3 regions of the Pelagovum pacificum genome follow, and region 2 is predicted to be linked to each of the others. Evidence: riboswitches for the same ligand, from Rfam matches in the RefSeq annotation. Region 2 holds a riboswitch; each other region holds the start of a gene.
What was found. A riboswitch is a leader RNA that binds a small molecule or an ion and turns the genes downstream of it on or off. The one in region 2 is predicted to bind cobalamin.
Positions count from the first base shown of each region.

Region 1: another riboswitch for cobalamin. It lies ahead of I8N54_RS07080 ((2Fe-2S) ferredoxin domain-containing protein); the one in region 2 lies ahead of I8N54_RS16455 (aromatic ring-hydroxylating oxygenase subunit alpha).
Region 3: another riboswitch for cobalamin. It lies ahead of I8N54_RS00945 (HupE/UreJ family protein); the one in region 2 lies ahead of I8N54_RS16455 (aromatic ring-hydroxylating oxygenase subunit alpha).

Region 1 covers NZ_CP065915.1:1,425,586-1,431,086, reverse strand. Annotated here, with positions in the region: gene I8N54_RS07100 (GntR family transcriptional regulator) at 1-518, shown strand, start outside; gene I8N54_RS07095 (ABC transporter ATP-binding protein) at 643-1,425, opposite strand; gene I8N54_RS07090 (FecCD family ABC transporter permease) at 1,415-2,392, opposite strand; gene I8N54_RS07085 (ABC transporter substrate-binding protein) at 2,422-3,354, opposite strand; gene I8N54_RS07080 ((2Fe-2S) ferredoxin domain-containing protein) at 3,351-4,058, opposite strand; cobalamin riboswitch at 4,150-4,367, opposite strand; gene I8N54_RS07075 (DUF6653 family protein) at 4,796-5,305, shown strand.
Region 2 covers NZ_CP065915.1:3,356,196-3,361,696, forward strand. Annotated here, with positions in the region: gene I8N54_RS16440 (mechanosensitive ion channel family protein) at 1-1,246, shown strand, start outside; tRNA gene I8N54_RS16445 (tRNA-Gln) at 1,299-1,373, shown strand; gene manD (D-mannonate dehydratase ManD) at 1,440-2,648, opposite strand; cobalamin riboswitch at 2,819-3,020, shown strand; gene I8N54_RS16455 (aromatic ring-hydroxylating oxygenase subunit alpha) at 3,145-4,380, shown strand; gene I8N54_RS16460 (hybrid-cluster NAD(P)-dependent oxidoreductase) at 4,385-5,455, shown strand.
Region 3 covers NZ_CP065915.1:185,674-191,174, reverse strand. Annotated here, with positions in the region: gene I8N54_RS00955 (GMC oxidoreductase) at 1-729, shown strand, start outside; gene I8N54_RS00950 (Gfo/Idh/MocA family protein) at 750-1,808, shown strand; cobalamin riboswitch at 1,868-2,088, shown strand; gene I8N54_RS00945 (HupE/UreJ family protein) at 2,209-2,859, shown strand; gene cobW (cobalamin biosynthesis protein CobW) at 2,927-3,967, shown strand; gene I8N54_RS00935 (GNAT family N-acetyltransferase) at 3,964-4,413, shown strand; gene I8N54_RS00930 (hypothetical protein) at 4,425-4,586, opposite strand; gene cobN (cobaltochelatase subunit CobN) at 4,695-5,501, shown strand, end outside.

The DNA of each region.
Region 1 (5,501 bases), 1.9 Mb from region 2:
CCAGCCTCAGCCGCTTCGGTCTCGTGGCACGCCGCCCCCGTGGCGGCTGGAAGCTGCTCGGCTTCACCCGGAATTACGCGATCGAGCTGTCGGAATTCCGGGCCGTGCTCGAAGTCAATGCCGTGTCCCAAGTGGCCCGCCTGCCCGACGACCACCCGATCTGGCCCAGGCTGAGCGAGTTGCGCGCGGCGCACCTGTCGCTTCGGGACCGGATCGAGACGGACTACCACGACTTCTCGCAACTCGACGGCGCCTTTCACGGCGCGATCAACTCGATCGTGCGGAACCGCTTCATCAGCGAGTTCCAGAAGGTGATCTCGCTGATCTTCTATTACCACTACCTTTGGGACAAGACCGAGGAGAAGACCCGCAACGCCGCCGCGATCGAGGAGCACCTCGCCATCATCGACGCGCTGGAGGCACGGGATGAGGAAGCAGCGGTCGAGGCCGCGAAGGCTCATCTCGCGACTTCGCGGACGACGCTGCTCTCCTCGCTGCGCCACCACGATCTCGGCTGAAGCTCACGCCTCAGCAGATGGGACGCGCGCTTTTAGCCGCTTCGATCCCCAACAGCCGCTCCCCCGGTGATGAGGTCGACACAATCGGCAATGCTGGTGTCCTTGAGGCTCTCCCGCAGCGTCGTCACGACCGGCGCGCCAGGTCGTCCGATCCACGAGAAACCGGCCCATCGAGTCGAAGCTGCGCGCCGTCGAGACTCCCCCGCACGCCGTAGACCTCGTGCAGCAGGCTTTGCGTGATCGTGTCCGACGGAGAGCCGGTCGCCACCGACCGTCCTGCGGACATGACGCTGACCGTATCGCAATAACGGGCCGCCATTGCGAGGTCATGGAACGTCGCGATGACCGTTCGACCGCGCCGCTTGACCTCGTCCAGCAGGACGAGCTGGTAGTGCAGGTCGAGGTGATTGGTCGGCTCGTCGAGGATATAGAGCAGCGGATCACGGGCGAGGAGCTGAGCCATGTGCGCACGCTGCTGCTCGCCACCCGACAGGGTCGCAGCTTCCTGATCCTGCCGATCCCCCAATCCGACGAGCGCCAGGGCATCGTCGATCCGGGCGCCGGATTGCCGGAGCGAAAGACTGGATCGTGCCATCCCGATTTCGACGACATCGCGCACGGTCAAGCCCGACAGCAGCCCGCTTTCCTGCACCAGTGCTCCGGTCATGGCCGCCCACTCCTGCGGCCTCCAGTCCGCCATGCGCCGACCACCCAGGCGCACCTCGCCGGATTGGGCGCGTGCCGCCCTGTAGAGGACTCGGAGGACCGTCGTTTTGCCGGCACCGTTCGGGCCAAGAAGACCATGAAAGCGCCCCTCCTTCACGGCCAGGGACACACCGCGAACGCGGGGCAGCCCCCCGGCTTCGACGTGCAGATCCTCGATGGACAGAAAGGGCTCAGGCGACATCGCGGACCCTGCGCAGGATGAAGATGAAGGGCGGTGCGGCGAACAGGGCGAGGAGCACGCCGAGGGGAAGCTCCTCCGGCGCAAGCAGCACGCGGCAGAGCAGATCGACGCAGACCAGCACGATTGCGCCCAGCACCATCGCCAGCGGCAGCAGCCTCCGGTGCCGCGCGCCGATCAGGAGCCGCGCCATGTGCGGCACGATCAGGCCGACGAAGCCGACGATCCCCGCCACCGCGACCGAAAGCCCCGTGAGCAGCGCAGTTCCGACGAAGATCAACAGACGGAGCAGCCCCACCCGCATTCCGAGCGCCGCCGCCCGCTCGTCGCCCAGCAACAGCGTGTCGAGGTCACCCGCGCGCCAGAACGCGGCCCCTGCCACGGTCGTCGTCGCGAGCGCCAGCACTGGAAGGTCGCTCCAGTCCGTGCCCGCCGCAGTGCCCATCAGCCAGCCGAGCGCCGCCCGCGTGGCCTGCGGGTCACCGATATAGAGGAAGAACGCGGTCAGCGACTGAAACATCAGCGACACTGCGACGCCGGCGAGGATGACGACCAGCGGCGAGAGCATCCGGCCCGGTCGGAACGCGAGGCCGAGCGTGATCCCGAAGGCTGCAGAGGCCCCGAGGAAGGCGGCGAGCGGCACGCCGAGCACATCGGCGATCCAGGCGGGTGCCCAGATGATCATGGCGACCGCCGCGGCGGAGGCGCCGGATGACAACCCCATGAGGTAGGGGTCGGCCAGCGGGTTGCGCAGGGCAGTCTGCATCAGCGCGCCCGCCAGCGACAGGCCCGCCCCGATCAGCGCCACCGCGAGGACACGGGGCATCCGCCATTGCCATACGATCAGGCTCAGCGACCTCGGCGCCTCCGGATCGCCGGTGAGGATTGCCCAGCGGTCGCTCCAGCCAATCTGCGCGGTGCCCCAGAAGACCCCGGCCAGCATCGCCGCACCAAGCAGCGCGAGCGACATCGGCCAGAGAAATGTCCGTCGCCCTGAGGTCACTCCAGTGCGCCGAGCTGGTCGGAGAGGTTTTCGACGCCGTCGACAAACTGCATGCCGAGGACGGTCTGCGAGAATGGCACGGTGACGAACCTGCCCGCCTGCACAGCGCGGAGTTCGCCGAGAACCGGGTCATTTTCCATGTAGGCGCGCTTCTCGTCGGCCGTCGACCAGTCTGCATCGTTCAGGACGATCACGTCCGGATCGGCGGCGACGACCAACTCCCAGCTCACCTCTGCCCAGCGGCCCTGGACATCGGCCGTGATGCTCTCGAGGCCGACTTGCCGCATCAGCGTCGCAGCCGAACCGCAGCAGCCGGCGGTGTAGGGCGCGGTATCGCCGCTGTCGAAAAGGAAGGCCGTCATGCCTGCGCCCGGCGCGGCGTCGGAGACCGCATCGAACCGCGCCCGGATCTCGGCGGCGACCTCGGCGGCCCGGTCCTCGATGCCGAAGATGTCGCCGATGATCTCGATGTCGGTGAAGATGGGCTGGGTCGTGAGCGGCTCGCCCTCCGGGTGCAGATCACTGCACGAGGCGTTGGCAAGGTAGGTGCCGATCCCGAGCTCGTGCCAGTCCTCCGCCGCACCGAGGTTGTCCTCGTTGAAGGCCGAGCCGAAGCCGGCAAAGAGAAAGTCGGGTTCTTCGGCCAGCACGATCTCCCGCGCAGGATATTGCTCCGCCAGCACCGGCACGCTCTCGTAGGCCTCCGCCCACTGCGCCGGAATCTCGTCGTCCATGTAGGCGGTCCCCACCATGCTGCCCTCCAGCCCGAGCGCCAGCATCACTTCGGTCGCCTGCTGGTTCAGCGTGACGGCGCGGGTCGGCGCCGCGTCGAAGGTCTGCTGGCCGTAGCAGGTTTCGACCGTGGTCTCCTGCGCAAGTGCGCCCATGGCGATGAGCGCAACGGGAAGCGAAAGGACAAGGGACTTCATGCGGGTTCTCCTGTGATGAAGGTCTCGAGATCGGGGCAAGCGACGCGCTGAACGAGCGCCTTCTCGACGAAACGGGCAACATCGGCGCGGCTGGTCAGGCGGAACCACTGGCCCTGCGGATAGAGGATGACGACCGGGCCGCGATTGCAGGGCACGAGGCAGGAGGTGCGGATCACCTCCACGTCCCTGAGGCCGGCGAGCGACGTCTGCCGGGAGATTTCGCGCGCGAGATCGGTCCCATCGCGCATGTGGCAGCGCGGCCCGGTGCAGACGAGGACGTGGCGTCCGACCGGCCCCAGAGTGTCCCACCCTCTTCCGTTTGCAGCACCCCGCGACGCGGCGATCGGCCGTGGCTCACAAGGGGCGTTCGCAAGGACGGCATGGATCGCAGGGTCGAGGTCGACAGGATCGGTCCAGAGCACCAAGGGCGCCTCGTCACCCTGCCGGGCAAGCCAGTCCGCAGCCGCCCCCGGCAGCCAGGCCGCGAGGCTCTGCGAGAAGGGAATGCCCGTCGGTCGAAGCAGGATCTCTTTCGCGCCCTCGTCACGGGCGGCGTCCAGCGCGTGCCACAGGCTCTGGCCGTCCTCCTCCAGCCGCAGGGCCCGGGCGGGCCCGTCCGACGCGGCGACCAGGCCATCGGCGATCTGCCGGAAGCGGGAGCGGCTCAGGTAACTTGCCGAAATCAGGTAGATCGTGATGCGCATGGCCACTGCCCTGTCGGGGCACCGGGTCGAATGCGCGGCCGGATGGCCGAAGTCGTCATCGCTATTCCTCCCCGGGACACCCCGCCCGATGGGTTACAATTGAGCGATGGCAGGTCTCCTGACTCGCGGGTCCATGCTGCCCCGACCCTTCCCGGACCGCGTCGGTCCAGTGGTCATGCCGGGGGAGCTCACCGCTTACAGTTGCGGGGGCAGTCACGGATTTGGCGCCTTATGGCTACACCGCACCGTGTTCCCTTTTCATCCCGCGTGCCGGTCTGGCGTGCGAGAACCATCGGGACGGAAGGTGCCGTGAGACGTGCGCGGGGTCAAGCCGTCGTCACCGAGGCCGTGCCGGGACCTCCGCGATCGCCGACGTGAACCACGGCCGGCGCTTAACGCGCCAGAACCTAGATCAAGCAAAGCTTGTAGGTGGTCAGCGCCTTGGTCCCAGAGTTTTCCAGGACCTAGTACGACGTTCCTGAGCAGTTTTTTGGCTTAGCTCGCCTGATCTGGATTGGCTTGCAAGTTGCACGAACAGGCGCTTTTCTTACTCTCTGAAGGACTATTAACGAGTTCTGCAGAGAATAGATGACCTCCAAGGGCCGCCAACGCTCCGTCGCGCAGTACGGATCGACCGGTTCTCTGAACCGCCGCTTTCAAAGCTCGGCCTGTGCATCACGTTGGTTGGATCCCGAACATTTGCTGCAGTATCCAATGGCACGTTAAAGCGGGGTACGATGACACTCGAAAGAAAAGTCGCGCAGGCGTTCCGGCTGACCGATGATAATTGGATGAAGCACGCCAATCCATGGAGCGTTTGGACAAGGTATTCCGTCCTGCCCCTTATCGTGCTCGCGTTCTGGAGCCGCGTCTGGATTGGCTGGTGGTCCATGATCCCAGGAATTGTCTCCCTGCTTTGGATGTTTTTTAATCCGGTTTTCTTCGCGAAGCCCAAGTCGACGAGAAATTGGGCTTCGAAATCTGTGCTGGGGGAGAGGGTTTACCTTAACAGGGACAAAATCGAGATTCCCCATGTCCACAAGACACCGCTGTACTCAATCCTGAATATTATTTCGTCGGCTGGCATGCTGATAGCGATCTGGGCGATTGTCTATTATTCGATCTGGGGCGCCGTTCTCGGCGTCTCGCTGGCATACCTTGGTAAGAGTTGGTATCTTGATCGTATGGTTTGGCTATATGAGATGATGAAGTCCGAGAACGAAGAGTATCGGAAATGGGACTACTAAGGTCAGGCCCCTCAACATGTTTGATGGCCGCTTGATCAGCTTCAGCCGGCCAAACGGACAGGCAATAGCGGACACTCAGGCAAACCGCCGCATCAGGAAAAACGGGCTTAGTTCGGACAGCGGCGACGCAGCGAGCCAGTTGGCTAGAGGCCAGCAACGACCGTCGTTCCCCGGACCAAAGCCGACCTCCGGGTGG
Region 2 (5,501 bases):
CGGCACCATCACCGCCCAGAACGACGCCCAGACCGACGCGGCGATGGCGACCCGGATCCGCGAAATCCTTGAAGAGCTCGGCGGCTACGAAGACGTCACCGTGACAGTGTCCGAAGGCATCGTCACGCTGCGCGGCACCACGACCTCGATCACCGAGGTGACGGAGCTCAGCCAGCTCGTGAACCGGGTCGAGGGGATCGTCGCGGTCAAGAACGAGGTGGTCGAAACCTCCGACATTGTCCGTCGGCTGAACCCGGCGGTGGAGCGGTTCCGCAACAGGGTCGAGCAGCTGATCGTCGTGCTGCCGCTCCTGCTGATCGCGGGCGCCGTCTTTGCGGTGATCGTGTCGATCGGCTTCATCATCGCCCGCTGGCAAAACCCGTGGGACCGGATGGCGCCCAACGCCTTCATCGCGAACCTCTACCGCGCGATCGTGCGGCTTGTGTTCATCGTCGTCGGCATCGTCATCGCGCTGGACATCATGAACGCGACCGCGCTTTTGTCGACCATCCTGGGCGCGGCGGGGATCATCGGTCTGGCCGTCGGTTTCGCGGTTCGTGACACGGTGGAGAACTTCATCGCCTCGGTCATGCTGTCGATCCGTCAGCCCTTCGGCCCGAACGACGTGGTCGAGATCAACGGTGATCAGGGCAAGGTCATCCGGCTGACCAGCCGGGCGACGATCATCCTGTCCTTCGATGGCAACCACATCCGGATCCCGAACGCGACCGTCTTCAAGAGCCGGATCGTCAACTACTCGATCAATCCCGAAATGCGCTTCATGTTCAAACTGGCGGTCGATTTCATGGCCGATCTTGGCGAGGCGAAGCGTATCGCGACCGAAGCGATCACGGAGCTTCCATTCACCCTCGCCACCCCTGCCCCGGCCGTCTGGCTGGGCGAAGTGACCGACAGCGGGATCGAGCTGGTCGTCACCGGATGGATCGACCAGACAAGCACGTCGCTCCTCCTGGCGCGGGGCGAAGCGCTGCGCCGGGTGAAGAGCGGATTGCTCGCCGCCGGAATCGACATCCCGAACACCACCTACACAATTCACATGGCGGGTTCGGGCGAGCAGACCTCCCACACGGACGAGGAGATGAAACGCCCGCCGCCAACGGTCGAGGTCAGCGACCTCGCCGAGGTGAAAGAGACGACCGCGGTCGAGCTGGAGGCGATGGTGAACGCCGAACGGAACCAGGATCAGACCGAAGATCTGCTTCGTGAAAATGCTCAGAAGGAGTAACGGATTGGGTCTTGAACCTCTCTCGCACTGCCGCTATCACGCGCTTCGCTGCTGGGGTGTAGCCAAGCGGTAAGGCAGCGGTTTTTGGTACCGTGTACCGTAGGTTCGAATCCTACCACCCCAGCCAGCATATCCGACAAAACCGACCACGACCGCCCGCGCCGACCCCGGCGCGGACTGCTCGTGAGCCGTCTCACCAGTGCCAGAGCGTTCCGTCCTCGAGACGGTTCACCGGCAGGTAGGCGCGTTTGTAGGGATGCTTTGCGGCGGCCTCCTCATCGAAGTCGACTCCATGCCCGACCGCTTCGCCGGGATGCATGTAGCCGTCCTCGAAGCTCCACGCGTGCGGGAAGACGGAGAGCATCTCCTCCGAGTAGCCGGAGTACTCCTGTATCCCGAAGTTCGGCGCCCAGAGGTCGAGGTGCAGGTTCGCGCCGAGGCAGATCGGGGACATGTCCGCCGCGCCGTGACAGCCGGTGCGGACATGGTGGAGCCCGGCAAAATCCATGATCCGCCGCAGTGCCGTCGGCCCGCCCGCGTGCACGCAGGTCGCGCGGATATAGTCGATCAGCTGCTCTTCGATCAGTTGTTTGCAGTCCCAGATCGTATTGAACACTTCGCCCACGGCCAGCGGCGTCGTCGTGTGCTGGCGGATCAGGCGGAAGCCATCCTGGTTCTCGGCGGGCACCGTGTCTTCCAGCCAGAACAGCCGGAACGGTTCGAGGTCCTTGCCAAGTCGTGCCGCCTCGATCGGCGTCAGGCGATGGTGCGCGTCGTGCAGCAGGTGAATCTCGTCGCCGTGCGCTGCGCGTATCTCCTCGAACAGCTGCGGGATGCGGGGGAGGTACTTCGTGGTCGACCAGACCTCTTCCTTCGGCAGTCCCGCGTCATCCGCGGTGTTGGTCAGCGTGCCGTCCCCGGTCCCGTAGACATCCGGAAGACCGGGGATGCCGACCTGTGCCCGGATCGCCTTGTAGCCCTGAGACATCCGCTCGCCGACCGCGTCGACGGCCTCGCCGATCTCGCGGCCCTGCGCGTGGGTGTAGCAGAGCACCTTCGTACGGCTCGCCCCGCCGAGAAGCTGGTAAAGCGGCATGTTCGCCGCCTTCGCCTTGATGTCCCACAGCGCGGTATCGATCCCGGCGATGGCGGCCATCGTCACCGGGCCACGCCGCCAGTAGGCGCCCCGGTAGAGGTAGTGCCAGATGTCCTCGCTCATCCGCGGATCACGCCCGATCAGACAGGGCACGACATGCTCTTCGAGGTAGGCTGCGGCGGCGAGCTCGCGCCCGTTGAGGGTCGCATCGCCGACGCCGGTAAGCCCCTCGTCGGTATAGACTTTCACAGTGACGAAGTTGCGTCCCGGACAGGTCACGAAGACCTTGATGTCGGTGATTTTCATGGCCTGCCCTTCCTTGGCGTCGCGGTGCCCCTTGTGCCGCAGGGTCGGGGTAGCATGCACCCCGACCGCGGTCGAGGCAGAGGGTCGGCCCGTTCCGGCAGAGAAAAGACGCCACGTCGAATCCGCGCGGCACGAAGTCGCAAAAGCGACGATTCGACACCGCGATTGTCTGTATGCGGAAACGGCAAGGAGCGGTCCGACGGGGCTGCGAACTGGGAAAGCCGGTGAAATGCCGGCGCTGCCCCCGCACCGGTGAGAGAGCGGCGGGCGCCTGTGGTCACGAAGGGGAGGAGGAGCCCCGCCAGAGACCCGAGCGTCCGTCCGGCAGCCCGCTCTCGCAGCCCGGACACCGGCCTTGCGCAGAATGCTCAACCGCGGGTGGCGGTGAGGGCCCACGACCGGATCGCGGCTCCTCGCCCCACCGCGACACCGGCAGGGTCAGCCGCCCGTTCCATCCAAGAGAAGCCGCGGGGCGCGGCAGCAAGGCCAGACCGACATGCAGACGCATTTCCAACAGCTTCTCTCCCGCCGCCGCCCCGGCCATGCGCTGGAGCAGGCGTTCTATTCCGACCCCGACATCTACGCGCAGGACCTCGAGACCATCTGGTACCACGACTGGCTGTTCGCGATCCCGTCCTGCGAATTGGAGAAAACCGGGAGCTACGTGACCCACAAGGTCGGCGCCTACCGCATCATCATCGTGCGCGGCGCCGACGGCGTGATCCGCGCCTTCCACAATTCCTGCCGGCACCGCGGGTCGCTGATCTGCAAGGCCGCGAAGGGCACCGCGCCCAAGCTGGTCTGCCCCTATCACCAGTGGACCTATGAGCTCGACGGCCGCCTGCTGTGGGCGCGCGACATGGACGCCGGGTTCGATCCGTCCGCGCATGGGCTGAAGACGGTGCATTGCCGCGAACTCTGCGGGCTCGTCTACATCTGCCTCGCCGACGAAGCGCCCGACTTCGACGCTTTCGCCGATCTTGCCCGTCCCTACCTCGAGCCGCACGACCTCTCGAACGCGAAGGTGGCGTACGAAAGCGCGATCATCGAGAACGGCAACTGGAAGCTGGTCTGGGAGAACAACCGCGAGTGCTACCATTGCGGCGGCAACCATCCCGCTCTCTGCCGCACCTTCCCCGACGATCCGAGCGTCGCAGGCATCGGCGAGGGCGGCGAGGTGCCGGCCCACATCCAGGCACACTTCGACCGCTGCGAAGCCGCCGGCATTACCTCGAACTTCCGGTTGTCGGATGACGGCCAGTACCGGCTCGCCCGGATGCCGCTAAAGGTCGGCGCGAAGAGCTACACGATGGATGGCGGGATCGCCGTGCAACGTCGCCTTGGCCGCGTGCCGTTCGACGACGCGGGCTCACTCCTGAAATTCCACTACCCGACAACGTGGAACCACTTCCTCGCCGATCACTCGATCGTCTTCCGCGTCACACCAATTTCCCCGAACGAGACCGAGGTCTCGACGAAGTGGCTCGTCCACAAGGATGCAGTCGAGGGGGTGGACTACGACCTCAAACGGCTCACCGAAGTCTGGATCGCGACCAACGACGAGGACCGCCGCGTGGTCGAGGACAACCAGCAGGGCATCAACTCTCCCGCCTACACCCCCGGCCCCTATTCCAGCCTTCAGGAATCCGGCGTGATCCAGTTCGTCGACTGGTACTGCAACACCATGACGGAACGGCTCGGCGGCAACACGGCGTCCCTCGCAGCGGAGTGACCGCATGAACGACCTCTCCTCCTTCCCCTCCCGGACGATCTGGAACGACAGCGAGATGCTCGAATGCGTTTCGATCATCCCCGAGGTGCCGGATACGGCCACCTTCGCCTTCCGGGCGCCGTCGGGGGCGTTGTTCGACTTCCTCCCGGGCCAGTTCCTGACCCTCGAGGTCCCGGTGCCGGGCGGTCCCGTGCACCGGACCTGGACGATCTCGTCCTCGCCATCGCGGCCGCGGTCGCTGTCCATCACGGCGAAGGCGCAGGGCGCCAGCGTGGCGACGCGCTGGCTGCTCGACAACCTGAAGCCCGGTATGCGGCTGAAAGCGATCGGTCCGGCCGGCCGCTTCAGCCACCTGCACCACGAATCCGACAAGTACCTCTTCATCTCCGCCGGTTCGGGCATCACGCCGATGATGGCGATGACCACCTACATGTACGATCTCGGCACCGAGCCGGACGTCGTCTTCGTCAACTGCGCCCGCCGCCCGTCGGAGATCATCTTTCGTGAGCGACTGGAGCACATGGCGAGCCGGGTGCCCGGCATCGACCTGAAGTGGGTGATCGAGCAGCCCGACCGCTTCCACCCCTGGACCGGCCTCCAAGGGCGGATGAACCAGTTGATCCTCGGCCTCGTCGCACCGGACTACCTCGAGCGTGAGGTGTTCTGCTGCGGGCCGGAACCCTTCATGACCGCCGTGCGCGAGGCGCTCGCCGGGCTCGGCTTCGACATGGACCGGTTCCATCAGGAAAGCTTCTCCGCGCCGGTCGGGACTGAGCTTCCACTGCCCGAGGATGTGGTTCCGGACGAGGATACCAAGGCCGAGATCCACTTCGCCGCCTCCGGAAGCTCGACCACCTGCTCGGAAACGGACACCATCCTTGCCGCGACACGGAATGCCGGGCTCAACATTCCATCGGGGTGCACATTCGGCGTCTGCGGCACCTGCAAGATCAAGAAGATCGCCGGCGAAGTGCACATGGTCCACAACGGCGGCATCTCCGAGGACGACATTGCCGACGGCTATATCCTCGCCTGCTGCTCGCACGCGATCGGATCGGTCACGATCGACGTCTGAACCCGGCGCAGAAGGCCCTTCGATAGGCCTTCGCAATTCTCTCAGG
Region 3 (5,501 bases), 870 kb from region 2:
GGCACCGACGACACCTACGAGGTCAAGGCGGGTTCGGTCGTGGTGGCCTGCGACTCACTGCACTCGCCGCAGCTTCTGTGGGCCTCCGGCATCCGGCCCGACGCGCTTGGCCGAAACATCAACGACCATTACCAGGTCACGCGACTGATCCAGGGCGACTTCGGCGGCCCGATGCGGTCGATGAGCTGGATTCCCCGTATTGATCCGTGGCCGTTCTCCGTCACCATTTCCGGCGCGGAAGAGCGGCAGCTTCCCTTCCCGCTCGACGAGCCGGTCGAGGATCGGCTGATCTTCATCGGCGTCTTCGTCGCCTCTGACATCACGCCGGAGAACCGGATCGTGTTCGACGACAGCAAGACCGACTGGAAGGGCCTGCCGAGCTTCTCGATCAGGGCCCGACCGACCGAGGGCGACCTCGCGCGGATCGAACAGGGCCGCGCCCTGTCCGACGAGATCACGAGCCTGCTCGGCCGCCCCGTTCCAGGCCTCGCCGCCACCGTTCTGCCGATTGGCAGTTCACTGCACTACCAGGGCACGATCCGGATGGGCGAGACGGACGACGGCACGAGCGTCTGCGACCGTGACAGCCGGGTCTGGGGCTTCGAGAACCTGCATGTCGCCGGCAACGGCGTGATCCCGACCATCACCGCCACCAACCCGACCCCCTACAGCGTCGCGCTCGCCACCCTCGGCGCGCGCCGCATCGCTGCCGAAAAGCGCAGCGTCTGAGAAGAAACGGAGATCATCCGATGAGCACCGAACCCCTTTCCGTCCTGGTCGTCGGTCTTGGCCAGATGGGGCGCAGCCACGCGCTCGCCTATCACGCGCACCCCGGTTACAAGATCGTCGGCCTCGTGAACCGCTCGACCCCAACCCTGCCGCAGGAGCTGTCCGGCTACCCGGTGATGAATGACTTCATGGCGACGCTGGACGAGCTGAAGCCGGACGTCGTGTCGATTTCGACGCACACCAACACCCACGCCGACTTTGCCGTTGCCGCACTCGAAGCCGGCGCGCACGTCTTCGTGGAAAAGCCGCTCGCCGCCAACGTGGCGGACGCGGAGCGTGTCGTCGCGGCGGCGCGGGCCAACGACCGAAAGCTGGTCGTCGGCTACATCCTGCGCCACCACCCGTCGTGGATGCGTCTGATCGAGGAATCCCGCAAGCTCGGCGGTCCGTTCGTGTTCCGGATGAACCTCAACCAGCAATCCTCCGGCGCCGCGTGGGGCATCCACAAGTCGATCATGCAGACCACCTCCCCGATCGTCGATTGCGGCGTCCACTACGTCGACGTGATGTGCCAGATCACCGACTCCCGACCGGTGGAGGTACGCGGCATGGGCACGACGCTCGCCAAGGGCCTGCCCGACGGCATGTACAACTACGGCCAGTTCCAGGTGCTGTTCGAAGACGGGTCCTCTGGCTGGTACGAAGCGGCGTGGGGGCCGATGATCTCGGAAACCGCTTACTTCGTGAAGGATGTCATGTCCCCGAACGGTGCGGTCTCCATCGTGATGGAGGAAAGCGCTCACTCCGCCGACATCAACGCCCACACCCAGACCTCCCGTATCCGGGTCCACCATGCGGAGATGGACGGCAACGATCAGTTGCTGCGCGAGGACGAGTGGCTCGACATGTCCGACGAGCCCGGCCACCAGGACCTCTGCGACCGGGAGCAGGACTTCCTCTACCGCGCGATCACCGAGGGTGTGGACCTCGACCGGCACATGACCGACGCGGTCGCATCGTTGCACATCTGCCTCGCCGCGGACGAGAGCATCCGCACCGGCAAGCCGATCCGCCTCTGACGCCCGGCCGGGAGGGGGCCGACGCGAACGGCGGCGCTTGACAGCGCCCTTGCCCCGCCCGCAAGAAGAACGTGCTCGGTTCCCGTCCGGAGTCCGCAGGACTCCCCCGGGATGAATAGGGAATGCGGTGAGGGCCGATCCAATCAGGAGGCCCAATGCCGCAGCCGCCCCCGCGACTGTAAGCGGTGAGCGGTTCGCCACGAAGCCACTGGGAAACCGGGAAGGCGGCGAACCGTGACGACCCGCAAGCCAGGAGACCTGCCGCGCACCGCGGGACCATGAGGTCCCGTGGAGACTGCAACACGGACGGGGTGTTCCGTAGGGGTCTGCCGCGCAAGGACAACGCCCGGCTTCCCGACGAGACAACCCCCTTTGATGAACCGAAGGGGACCAAATCTAGATGAAACGTATCCTTACCGCCGCCGCGGCCGCGACCCTCGCCGCCACGCCCGCCTTCGCGCACCACCCGCTTGGCGGGATGCCGATGGAGACCTTCGCACACGGCGCGCTGTCGGGCGTCGGGCATCCGGTGCTCGGCTTCGACCACCTGTTCTTCGTGGCCGCCATGGGCATCGCCGCCGCTTTCACGCCGGCCCGTCTTATGGCCCCGCTGGCCTACGTCGCCGCGATGATCGTCGGCTGCCTCGTGACCTACGCCGGCCTCGGCCTGCCCGCCGTCGAGACGGTCATCGTGCTCTCGCTGCTCGTGCTGGGCGGCGTGATCCTCGCCGGTCGCGCGCTGTCGCTGACGACTGCCGTGGCGCTGTTCGCCGTCTTCGGCCTGTTCCACGGCTCCGCGTTCGCCGGCTCCATCGCCGGTCAGGAGGGTGGCGTCGGTGGCGCGGTGCTGGTCGGCTACCTGCTCTTCCTTGCCATCACGCAGTACGCCATCGCGCTCGGCGCCCAGTTCGTCGCCCGCGGCCTGCTCGGCGCGACCGAGGCATCGTCCATAAACGCCCGCCTCGCCGGCGCTGCGGTGGCCGGTGTCGGCGTCTTCCTCGCGCTCGAAACGCTCGAAGGCCCGCTGCTCGCCGCGATGACCGGCGCCTGATCCGACCAGACAACGAGGCGGCCCTGCTGATGGGGCCGCCCGCACCCTTTTCCCGACAAGGCAGAACATGGCCAAGATCCCCGCCACCATCGTCACCGGTTTCCTCGGCGCCGGGAAGACGACGCTCATCCGCAACATGCTCCAGAACGCCAACGGCAAGCGGATCGCGCTCATCATCAACGAATTCGGCGACCTCGGCGTCGACGGCGACATCCTGAAGGGCTGCGGCGACGAGACCTGCACAGACGACGACGTGATGGAGCTGTCGAACGGCTGCATCTGCTGCACCGTCGCCGAGGATTTCGTGCCGACGATGGAGAAGCTGCTCGCCCGCGACCTGCCCCCCGATCACATCGTGATCGAGACCTCCGGGCTCGCCCTGCCGCAGCCACTGGTCCGCGCCTTCAACTGGCCCGGCCTCTCGACCAGGGTCACCGTGGACGGCGTCGTCACGGTGGTCGACGGCAAGGCTGTCTCCGAGGGCCGCTTCGCCCATGATACCGCCGCTGTGGACCGCCAGCGGGCGATGGACGACAATCTCGACCACGAGACCCCGCTGTCAGAGCTGTTCGACGACCAGATCGCCTGCGCCGACATGATCGTGGTGAACAAGAGCGATCTGTTGGGGGAAGAGGAAAGCGACCACCTCTCCGCCGTGCTCAAGGCCGAAAGCCGCGCCGGCGTTCAGGTCATCAAGACGACGATGGGCGTGCTGCCGGTCGAGGTCCTGCTCGGCCAGAACCTCGCCGCGGAAACCGATGTCGAGGCCCGGCACGAAGTGCACCACCACCATCACGCCGATGAGGACGACGATCATCATCACGACCACGATGAATTCGAGAGCTTCGTCGTCACCACCGGAGAGATCGCCGACCCGAAGGCCTATGCCGAGAAAGTCGCCGACCTGATCCGCCAGCACGACATCCTGCGCCTGAAGGGCTTCGCCACGGTCGCGGGCAAACCCCTGCGTCTGACGCTGCAGGCGGTCGGCCCCCGGATCGAGACCTACTTCGACAAGCCAATCGACGGCCCGCGCGAAACCCGCCTCGTCGTGATCGGCGAAACCGGGCTCGACAGGGAGGCGATCATCGCGGGGCTCGCGCCGTGATCCGCGTCGCCATCGCCGATCCGCGCGATCCCGGCCCGCGCGCCCTGCTGGAAGAGAGCCACGCCATGATGCAGGCGCTCTTCCCGCCGGAGGACAACTTCTACCTCTCCGTCGATGAACTCGCCGGTGAGGACGTCCACTTCTTCGCCGCGACCGAAGGCGACGAGGTGCTCGGCACCGGCGCGCTGGCGGTGAAGGACGGCTACGGCGAAGTGAAGAGCATGTTCACCGCCGAGGCCGCCCGGGGCCGGGGGATCGGCGCGATGATCCTCGTGAAGATCGAGGAGTGGGCCGTCGCGCTGAACCTCCCAGTGTTGAAGCTCGAAACCGGCGACAGCCTCGGGGCCGCGCACCGGCTCTATGCCCGCGCAGGGTTCGTGCCCTGCGGACCGTTCGGCGACTACGGCGCCTCCGCCTCGTCGATCTTCATGGAAAAGAAGCTTTGAGCGAGGTGCGCTCAGTCGTCGGCTTTCGGCTCGTCGGGATAGTGCTTCCGCTTTCCCGTACCGCTGCCGAGGTCCTCCGGCCCGCGCGCGGGCTTTTCCTTCGCCTCGTCGGTGGCGGTATGCTCCTCAGGCTTCGCCGGTCGATCGAGCGGATTTTTCTTCTGGTCGGTCATATCATCCCAAGCCCGACTGCCCCCGACGGGTTCCCGGCTCTCTCATCTGGCCGGAAATACTCCCGCCGGAGGCTCCCTTCGCATCCACCAGCCCGACGGTTCGTCTGAATGCATCTCCTCGCCGCCACACCCGGCACCGTCGACGACGGGCAGGAGCCCGTCGACCTCGGCCAGACGCCCGCCGAGGTGCTGGTCATCTCCGCCGCAGATACCGAACTCGCCGCCCTCTCCGAAGCGCGCGCCGCGATGGACGACCCGCCGACACTGCGGCTCGCCAACCTCGCGCACCTGCGCCACCCGATGAGCGTCGACCTCCACCTCGACAATTGCGCGACCCGTTGCAAGCTGGTGGTCGCCCGCCTGCTCGGCGGTGCCGGCTACTGGCGCTACGGTTTCACGCAATATGCCGCCCGCCTGCACGATGCCGGCGTGCCCGTCGCCTTCCTGCCCGGCGACGACAAGCCGGACCCCGAGCTGCGCGAGCTCTCGACCGTCCCGGCCGAGGATTACGACGCGCTCTGGTCGTACTTCGTCGAAGGTGGTCCGCAGAACGCGACCAACGCGCTTGTCACCGCCCGCAACATGGCGCGCGACGAGGCCGACCGCCCGCCCCGCGCCGCCGCCCTGCTGCGCGCCGGCCTCGTCTGGCCGGGTGAGGCCGCGCCGTCTCTCGAGACGCTGCGCGCCCACTGGACCGATGGCGCGCCGGTCGTGCCGATCGTCTTCTACCGCGCCCTTGTGCAGGGGGCCGGCCTCGCCCCGGTGAACCGGCTGACCCGCAGCCTGCTGCGCGCCGGACTGAACCCGATGCCGATCTTCGTCGCATCGCTGAAGGACGACCTCTCCCGCGCCACGCTGGACGAATTGTTCGCCGAGGCCCCGCCCTCCGTCATCCTGAACGCCACCGCCTTTGCC